3 regions of the Lactimicrobium sp. genome follow, and region 1 is predicted to be linked to each of the others. Evidence: a T-box and tRNA genes for the amino acid it is inferred to sense, from the RefSeq annotation. Region 1 holds a T-box; the other regions hold tRNA genes.
The links. The T-box of region 1 lies ahead of thrS (threonine--tRNA ligase). A T-box ahead of a tRNA ligase gene usually reads a tRNA of that ligase, here a tRNA-Thr.
Positions count from the first base shown of each region.

Region 2: it has a tRNA-Thr gene. The T-box ahead of thrS (threonine--tRNA ligase) is inferred to sense a tRNA for this amino acid. The anticodon was not compared.
Region 3: it has a tRNA-Thr gene. The T-box ahead of thrS (threonine--tRNA ligase) is inferred to sense a tRNA for this amino acid. The anticodon was not compared.

Region 1 is NZ_JAZHUW010000038.1:8,231-11,511, reverse strand. Features, by position in the region: gene SOI44_RS08825 (PolC-type DNA polymerase III) at 1-1,242, shown strand, start outside; T-box leader at 1,279-1,483, shown strand; gene thrS (threonine--tRNA ligase) at 1,517-3,271, shown strand.
Region 2 is NZ_JAZHUW010000040.1:8,087-11,367, reverse strand. Features, by position in the region: gene SOI44_RS09030 (glutathione peroxidase) at 1-542, shown strand, start outside; gene SOI44_RS09025 (MarR family winged helix-turn-helix transcriptional regulator) at 594-1,067, shown strand; gene SOI44_RS09020 (flavodoxin family protein) at 1,101-1,496, shown strand; tRNA gene SOI44_RS09015 (tRNA-Thr) at 1,599-1,669, opposite strand; gene SOI44_RS09010 (class I SAM-dependent DNA methyltransferase) at 1,771-2,463, opposite strand; gene SOI44_RS09005 (hypothetical protein) at 2,537-3,025, opposite strand; gene SOI44_RS09000 (Maf family protein) at 3,048-3,281, opposite strand, start outside.
Region 3 is NZ_JAZHUW010000015.1:13,087-16,367, reverse strand. Features, by position in the region: gene SOI44_RS05310 (MFS transporter) at 1-1,079, opposite strand, end outside; gene SOI44_RS05305 (histidine phosphatase family protein) at 1,162-1,884, opposite strand; tRNA gene SOI44_RS05300 (tRNA-Thr) at 1,950-2,022, shown strand; gene SOI44_RS05295 (Crp/Fnr family transcriptional regulator) at 2,301-2,996, shown strand; gene iadA (beta-aspartyl-peptidase) at 2,987-3,281, opposite strand, start outside.

The DNA of each region.
Region 1 (3,281 bases):
TGTCAGAATGTCAAGCGGACTACCGGCCAGCATCCTGGCGGCATCATCATCATTCCTGAAGACCATGAGGCCGAGGATTTCACCCCGGTCCAGTTCCCGGCCAATGATCCGAATTCTTCTTGGATGACAACCCACTACGACTTCCATGATATTCATGATAACGTCCTGAAATTTGATATTCTTGGCCACGTCGATCCAACCGCAATGAGGTTATTGCAGACGATTGCAGACAGAAAGCCATTGACTCTGCCGATGAATGATCCGGAGACTTTGTCACTGTTCTCTTCGGACAAGGCACTCAAGGCTGATCCGCGCATCTATACGCGTGAGACAGGCGCACTTGGATTACCGGAATTTGGTACCCGGACAACCAGAAAAGTCCTGGAAGAAACACGGCCCAAGAAGTTCTCTGACCTTGTCATTATCTCAGGTCTGTCTCATGGTACGGATGTCTGGGCGGGCAATGCGCAGGATCTGGTCCGGGCAGGCCATCCGCTGTCAGAGGTCATCGGATGCCGTGATGATATCATGACGTATCTGTTGGAGAAAAATCTCAAGCCGATTGATGCCTTCAAGACGATGGAGGATGTTCGTAAGGGAAGAGGCCTGCGCCCGGATCAGGAAGAGAACATGAAGGCACACAATGTGCCGCAGTGGTACATTGATTCCTGTAAGAAGATCAAGTACATGTTCCCGAAGGCACATGCGGTTGCCTATGTGATGATGGCACTTCGTATTGCCTGGTATAAGGTCCATGAGCCATGGTCTTTCTATATTCAGTATCTTTCACTGCGCTGCGATGCCTATGAGATCGAGACGATGACCAAAGGCTTTGAGGCCATTCAGGCCAGAATGAAGGACATCATGGACCGCTCCAATGACAAGTTTGCCAATCCACCGGTGTCCAACAAAGAGAAAGCACTGTATTCCACGCTGGAAGTATGCGAGGAGATGTATGCCCGCGGATACCGGATTGCCAATGTCGATATCAACAAGTCACAGGCAACCCACTTCAGTGTACAGCCGGAAGACAAGCACACAATCATTCCGCCATTTACGGTGGTTGACGGCCTTGGTGCCAACGTTGCCAAGAGCATCGTTGAGGCAAGAGAGGAGAATCCTTTCCTGTCCAAGGAGGATATTCTCAAGCGCACCCAGCTTTCCGCAGCTATGTTAAAGAAGCTGGAACAGTTAGGTGCCATTGGAGATCTTTCTGAGTCCAATCAGATGTCGTTGTTCTAAGCTTGACAAACAAAACGGAGCGGCCGATAATATTCGCGAAATGTGATGACCAGGACATGGTCGCATCAATCTTCTGGCAAAGAGAGCTGCCGCAGGGTGCAAGGCAGTGCAGAGCTGATGTGATTACTACCTGCAAACAGCCCCTGAAAGGGATGGCCGTCGGCGGCGTTAACGCAAGTCAAGAGTCCGTGTAAATACACGGGAAGTTAGGTGGTACCGCGCAGATCACAGCGTCCTTTCATTGGGATGCTGTTTTTTTATGCAGGAGGAGAATATGATCAATTTCAAGGAAAATGAAGAATTGAAGACACTGAACCATTCCTGTGCCCATGTGATGGCACAGGCAGTGAAGCATCTGTATCCGCAGGCCAAGTTCTGGGTAGGACCGGTTGTGGAAGAGGGCTTCTACTATGATATGGATCTGGGCAATGATGTCATCCGTGATGAGGATCTGCCTAAGATAGAAAAGGAAATGAAGAAGTGCTGCAAGGCTGACAAGCTCATTGTGCGCCATGAAATCACAAGAGAAGAGGCTCTGGAACAGTTCAAGGATGATCCGTACAAGATCGATCTGATCATGAGAATGCCGGAGGGCACAAATATTTCCATGTACACCCAGGGTGATTACACGGATCTGTGCCGTGGTCCGCATGTCAAGAGCACCAAGCAGTGCCGCTATTTCAAGCTGATCAAGCACAGCGGTGCTTATTGGAAGGGTGACAAGAACAACAAGGTTCTGCAGCGTATCTATGGTGTCTGCTTCCCGACCCAGGAAGAGCTGGATGAGTATCTGGCCCAGCTGGAAGATGCCAAGCAGCGCGATCACAGAAAGCTTGGCAAGGAACTGCAGATGTTCATGTTCTCCGAGACGGTTGGTGCCGGTATGCCGATGTGGCTGCCAAATGGCTTCACAGTCAGAAGAACGCTGTCTGACTATATCATGGACAAGGAGCTTGCCCAGGGATATATCCATGTCAAGACACCGTCTGTGGCCAGCACAAAGCTGTATAAGATTTCCGGCCATCTGGCTCACTACAAGGACGATATGTTCCCGATCATGTCCAGAGATGGTGATGAGTATGTGCTGCGCCCGATGAACTGCCCGGAGCACATGATCATCTATAAGAGCACGCTGCATTCCTATCGTGATCTGCCGGTAAGAATTGCCGAGATTGCGGATGACTTCCGCTATGAGGCATCCGGTGCTCTGACCGGTATTGAAAGAGCAAGATCCTTCACCCAGAATGACTCTCACATCTTCTGCCGTCCGGACCAGATCGCCGATGAAATCAAGAACATCACCCATCTGATTCTGGATGTCTATAAGGACTTCGGCTTTGATGAATATTCCTTCCGCCTGTCCCTGCGTGATGTCAACAACAAGGATAAGTACTTCGGCAATGATGAGCTCTGGGAGAAGAGCGAGGCACAGTTAAGAGAAGTGCTGAAGGAAATGGGCGTCAAGTACTATGAGGCTGTTGGTGAGGCTGCCTTCTATGGACCGAAGATTGATGTACAGGTTCACAGTGCCATCGGCCATGAAGTAACACTGTCTACCATTCAGCTGGACTACCAGCTGCCGGAGCGCTTTGAGCTCGAGTATGTTGACAAGGATGGTTCCAGAAAGAGACCGGTTGTCATCCACCGTGCCATTCTTGGCTCCCTGGATCGTTTCATTGCCTTCCTGCTGGAAGAGACAAAGGGCAACCTGCCGCTGTGGCTGGCACCAAGACAGGTCGTTGTGATCCCGGTATCTCCGGAAGCTCATGGCGACTACGCTGCTGAGATTGTCAAGACACTGCGCAGCCATGGCATCCATGCTGAGCTGGATGACCGCAATGAAAAGCTTGGCTACAGAATCCGTGAAGCACAGACAAGCCGTATTCCGGTAGAAGTCGTTGTCGGTGATGGCGAGATCAAAGATCATGGTGTCACCGTCAGACGGTATGGCTCCAAGGAAGAAGTCAAGAAGTCTCTGGATCAGTTCATTGCTGATCTGGATGAAGAGATCAAGACAAAGAAGCACTGATCATACAAAA
Region 2 (3,281 bases), on a different contig from region 1:
GCACTTTTTACGATTATTCTGTTATCGACCGCAATGGCAATGAAGTTTCGATGAAGAAGTTTGAAGGAAAGGTCGTTCTGGTTGTCAATACTGCTACCGGCTGCGGCTTTACCCCTCAATATAAAGATCTGGAAGAAATCTATGAAGCAGATCATGATAAAGGACTTGAGATCCTGGATATTCCCTGCAACCAGTTTGCCGGCCAGACACCGGGTACGGATGAAGAAGTCCATGAGTTCTGCACACTGAAATACAATACAAAGTTTGACCAGATGAAAAAGAGTGATGTCAATGGCGACAATGCCCTGGACCTCTATAAGTACCTCAAGAGCCAGCAGACATTCCATGGCTTTGGCAAAGGTCCAAAGGCACTGATGATGAGTGCCATGCTGAAGAAGATTGATCCGGATTATCAGCATAACAGTGAGATCAAATGGAACTTCACAAAGTTCCTGGTTGACCGCAATGGCAATGTGGTGCGCCGCTTTGAGCCAACCGAAAAGATGAAGGATGTCAAACAGGCAGTGGAAGAACTGCTGTAAGCAATTCGATGATAGATACATGCCGGAAATGATTCCGGCAGAGGGAATGTGATGGACGAGATGGAAAAAGAAAAACTGAAAGTGATGAATCCAGATGAATTGCTGCGTTTAGACAGGCAGCTGTGTTTTCCCCTGTACGCTGCTGCCAGAAAGGTAGTAAGTGCTTATACACCCTATCTCAAGCCATTGAATCTGACTTATACCCAGTACATCACATTCATGGTATTGTGGGAGAAAGATGGAGTAACGGTTGGCGAGATTGGTGAGCGGCTTCATCTGGACAATGGCACATTGACCCCGCTGTTAAAGAAAATGGAAAAGCAGGGTTACATCATTCGAAAGCGTGATAAAGAGGATGAGCGCAAGGTTACCGTTCATCTGACCAAAGCAGGCAGAGACATGAAACAGAAACTTGTCAATGTGCCATTGCAGATCGGCAAGTGCATTCCGATCAGTATCGATGAAGCGAAAGAGCTTTACCGCATTCTCTACAAGATTCTTGATACAGAAGTATCAGTCGATTAACAATCAAAAGTAATAGAAAACGAAGGCAGGCATATGAATACAGCAGTCAGATATTATTCCAGATCCGGTAACACAAAGTTAGTTGCAGAGGCAATTGCCAATGCCCTGCATGTCAAAGCAGTCTCTGTGGACACCGGTGAAGCTCAGCTGAAGGAAAAAACAGATGTATTGTTTGTTGGCGGAGCACTATATGCTTATGGCCTGGACAAACATCTGAAAAATTATCTGAGAAATCTGGACCCGTCCAAAGTTGGCAAAGCCGTCATCTTCTCAACTTCCTGGATTTCCAGACACAGCATAGACTTGATCCGCAAAGAGCTGAGTGACAAGGGTATTCCAACAGCAGAGGAAACCTTCTATGTCAAAAACAAAGCAAATGCTGAGCAGCTGAAAGAAGCTGCAGACTTTGCCCTGAAGATGGCAAAATAAGAAGTGCACAAATAAAAATGATTTTTCAAAGGCATCCGATTCGCATGAATCGGATGTTTTTTACAAAAAAAGAAGACAATCACAAGGATCATCTTCTTTGTATGCCGCTTGGCAGAATTGAACTGCCCGTTCATCCTTACCATGGATGCGTATTACCACTATACTAAAGCGGCATTGCTCTGCTATTCTACCCAAACCTGCATGTAAAATCAACATACAAACTCCAATCCCCCCAAGAAAGTCAGGGCAAATACAGCAGGTACCACCTTTCTATCTATTTCTTTCTGGCTCTGACAATGATCACTTCCGGTATTTCCTGATTTTTCCAGCATGTTTCCGCAAAGCCATCAATCACAAATCCTGTATCGAAACAGACATTGAAAAGATCCTGCAGAGAGCGATGGAAATACAGCTGCTTCTGCGGCTGGCCAAGGATAGCCTCACCTTCATAGCTGTGTGCTGTCATATATTTGTCAGTTCTGGTCACAAAGCAGGGATGCTGCGTGGAGAAGACAAAAATGCCATGCTCCACCAGAAGATCATGTACTGCTTCAAACAGCGGCCTGATATCCGCAATATCCATGATGGCCATGTTGGATACTGCTTTTGTATAGGGATGTTCCCTTCGCAATGCCATCATGCTCTGCCTGCTGGTGGCATCTGCCACACAGAATTCAATCCTGTCTGGATATGCTGCCTGGCGTTTCTTTGCCAAAGCAATCATCTTCTCACTGTAATCAAATGCAGTTACACGGATCCCCTTTGCAGCAAGATATACAGAATAGTTCCCATTGCCGCAGGCAATATCAAGAATATAGTCACCCTTTTCTGGCTGCAGCAGCTCGGTTACCTTCGGACTCACTGCTCTTCTATGAAATTCATTGGATGCATCGCCCATAGCCGCATCCCAGAATGCCGCATTCTCTTCCCATCTTTTTCTGCTTTCTTCTGTTTCCGCCTTTGACATGAAGCAGCCTCTCTTTCATACGTGCTGTATTCCAGCAGACCTGTTGATATGTGATCAGATGCAGGCAATCAGGCTATCCATTCAGATTGCCATATACATGCACAAAGTGAATGATGAAAAACACCAGGGAAACAATCGTTAATGGTGTATTATGCCGCCACATTCCGATGACTGTGTAATACAGCGGCGGCAGGGCCACCAGAAAGATCATCATGATGGATATACTTTGATGACCAGTAAAATAGAGTGCCCAGCCAGCATAGTTTGCCAGAAGAATTACTATGGCAAGAATGAAGAAAAGTCTGTCTTTGCTGTTTGAAGCAGAGAATACACTTGCATCTTTGTGAACAATAAAGAGCATCAGCACAATACAGGCAGTACCAGATATCTTTTCCAACAGATCCAGTGTGGCAGAAGTCTCTGTCATATTCATGATGGGATTTGTTTCCAGATGAAACAAAGGCATGAGCAGATAGGGAAACTCCTGCAGCACAAAAAATAAGATTCCAGCAATCCAGAAGCCAAAATACTGATTCCCACAGATCTTTGCCCATCGTACCATATGTTCTTCCCCCGCTGTATTTTTACAGCATTTGTCTTCTTTTCAGCTCCTCATAAACCAGATGTAATGGCAGTCCCATCACGGCATAATAATCACCCTCAATACCTTTGATATACCTGCCGCCATAGCCCTGAATGGCATAGGCACCTGCCTTGTCACTGCATTCTCCCGTGGCAATATATCTGTTGATCTCTTCATCGCTCATCTCCAGAAAGTGCACAGCTGTACTTGTAGAAGTGCGATAACACGCCTCTTT
Region 3 (3,281 bases), on a different contig from region 1:
GACACATTGGCAATAATGCCGGACGCCATCATCATGATGGTAAACATAGACTGTCCCTTGACGGCTTCTCCCGCCTTCATTCTTTCGCCTGTATACTGCACAATGGCAGGATAGAACAGGCCGTATGCCATGAAAGAAAGCAGCTGTGACACATAAACAAGAGTCACATTGCCAGCCAGCAGAACAAGCAGTGCCTTGAGTGAAAAGCCAATCATGGATACCTGCAGGGCATGGGCTGCAGAAAGCCTTCTGCGCAGCCAGTCAAAGCTGACCATAGCAGGGATTTCCATGGCAGCTCCAAGGGCAAACAGATTACCCATATCTGTGACCGTACCGCCCAAAGGCTTGATCACCTGCAGCATGAATGAACCTATGATGTAATTGTAGTAGTACATGACCATGATGCCGATATTCAGCACCAGGAATGCCTTGTTATTTCTGATGAAGTCTTTGAGCGTAATGCGCTCTTCCTCTTTGGGTTCCACATGAGATGAAGATGTCTGTGGCCCAAGATGTTTTTTCAAAAGGAAGATGCTTATCAGCAATAGAATCAACGAGAATATCGTAGCACCGGGAATGGAATTGATGCCTGCTTTTTCTATCACGACGCCCAGAACAGCAGTCATGATGGCATACAGCAGAGATCCGGCGGCTCTGCACAAGCCAAAATTAAGCTGAATGCCATATCCCTGAATCCGAAAAACAAGTGTATTTACAAGCGGCTGCAGAAGCAGATCAAACACAAGAGCCAGCACATAGCAGATAAACAGGGCAGCACTGTGACCATGCAGAATCATCAGAAAGATGCACATCAGGCCGGTCAGAAAGGCAAGCAGTGAAATCAGCTGGGTCAGTGTAACCTTTTTCGTGCGGTCTGCGAAGTCAGCCAGCCCTGGTGATAAAAGAACAGTTAACAGATTTGCACCGGACATTACCAGACCGACTTCCGTGTTGGAAAAACCATTGGCCAGCAGGAATACCGAAAGGAAAGCACCTACACCGGCATACATTGTAGAGTAAAAGCCCTGAATACCAGCATAGTCCAGTGTCAGTCGTGTTTTCAGTTTTTTCTGGTTCATATCCAAATCTTCCCTTCTGCAGCAATGCGGCCATAGCGTACCACACTGCCTGTGGGCATACAACAGAGTAAAGAAAACTTACTCAATGGATTTCGGGATCTTCATAGCACTCACAATAGCGGGCCATGAAAGATGGCTTTTCACCCTTTGCATACAGGTGGGAAACATCACCAAAGCTGCTGATCCGGAAAGACGCAGTTCCTTTTACTCTTTCCTCGGTATAGATGGTTGTCACACTGGATGGTGCTGCGCAGAATCCATGCCAGATGATCATCGGGGATACATTCAGCAGATGGGACAGCAGCACACATTCAAGACCAAAATGACAGAACAGGGCAATGGTATCGTGATTGCTGGCAACGGCATCATACAAATATCCATTGCGCTGATAGCCGTGCTTAGCCAGCAATTCATCAAAGCTGGAAACAACATGGTCATACTTTGCTTTCAGATCCACTGCCTCAAAAGCAGGATTTTCTGTCCAGTGATCCTTGTCAAAGAAGCGCTCATCCTGAGTCCAGACAGCAGGACGCCAGTCCCATGGCCTTGTTGGTTCAGTTTCATCGGTATGAACAACCGGAATATGAAACTCCTTCAGCCAGTCCAGTGTCACTGCCTGACGATTCATTTTCTTCAGTGTACAGGAAGCCGTAGCCTGTGCCCTGCCCATCGGTGAAACATAAAAATAGTCGATCTTTTCCTTTGCCAGCCGCTCCGCAAGATACTCCGCCTCACGCCATCCCTTCTCTGTCAGGCTGTCATGTGCATAGTCTGGCTCACAATGCCGCACCACCAGTATTCTCATTCCAATTCCTCCCAATCTCATTGAAAACAAAATACATCTCGATTATAATATCAAAGCTGTCATTTGCCGACTTAGCTCAGTTGGTAGAGCAACTCATTCGTAATGAGTAGGTCGTTGGTTCGATTCCGATAGTCGGCACCTCAGAAAAGCCCTTGAATAAAGGGTTTTTCTTTTGTTCGATATAATGTACATTCACAAAATCAGCTTCCAGGTACATCAAATGTTTTTTATTTTTGCAGAAATAATCCAGCAAATCCTCTGCAAGGCATATTTATATTACGATTTACAGTATCATCACAATATCAATAAGCGGCTTATCCGCGGTTCATTTTCATCATCTGTCTGCTGTCATTTCTTTGCTTTTTCAGCATGCGGACAACGTTGCCCCTTTTTCATGTTTCTCATATACTAAGGACATGGATCACGATAAAGAGTGCCCTTATCGGGCAAAAAATGAATACTGTACACATGCCATTCGTCTGTTTCAGAAGCTGCCGGAAGAAGATCAGGCTTCGCTGGTGGCACATGCGATGCACATCAAACGGCCGCGCGGTTCCATTCTGGCCGAAGAGAACAGCGAAATCGATGCGGTTGTCATCATCCGCAGAGGCAAGGTGAAAACCAGAAGAATTGATACCAATGGTGAGGAACATATTCTGGATGTCCTGCATGACGGCCAGGCAATCTGGCATGGCATGTTTCTGGAGGATCATGTCTACCACTATGATGTTGTGGCTCTGACGGATGTTTCTCTATGTCTGATCAAACGTTCTGATTTTATTGCCGTGCTTTCTGAGCACCCCTCTACGGCTTTATATCTGATTGAAATGCTTTCTACGGAACTGCAGGATGCCAATGAGAAAGCTTACCTGCTGTCTCTGCATGCAGTGGATGACCGGGTCGGTCAGTTTCTGCTGTTTCGTGATGCCCGCTGCATTGGCAAGGAGATTGAGCTTAAGCTGGATGACATTGCAGCATCCATCAGTTTACGGCCTGAGACCGTCTCCCGGGTAATCACAAAGTTTGAAAAAGAAGGTGCCGTAAGAAGACTGGGCCATGGCAAGCTGCTTGTCATAGACCGCAGGAAGCTTTCTGCGCTATCTCATGCCTGAAGATCCTGATAATAGCTTTTCGCGGTGACAATACCATCCTGCATCATGATCTTTCCTCTGGCAATCACGCCATCCAGGGAGAGATCATTTTTTAACAGCACCAGGTCGGCATCACTGTCTTTGCCAATGTGCCCTTTGTGAGGATACAGATCCAATGCAGTTGACACCGTCTTTGTAATTGGCATCAGAGCTTCAGAAAGAGACAAGTGCTCATCATTGACAAGATGGCGGACTGTATCAAACAAAGTTGCCATCTTTCCAATTCCCATTCCAATCAGCTTCTTG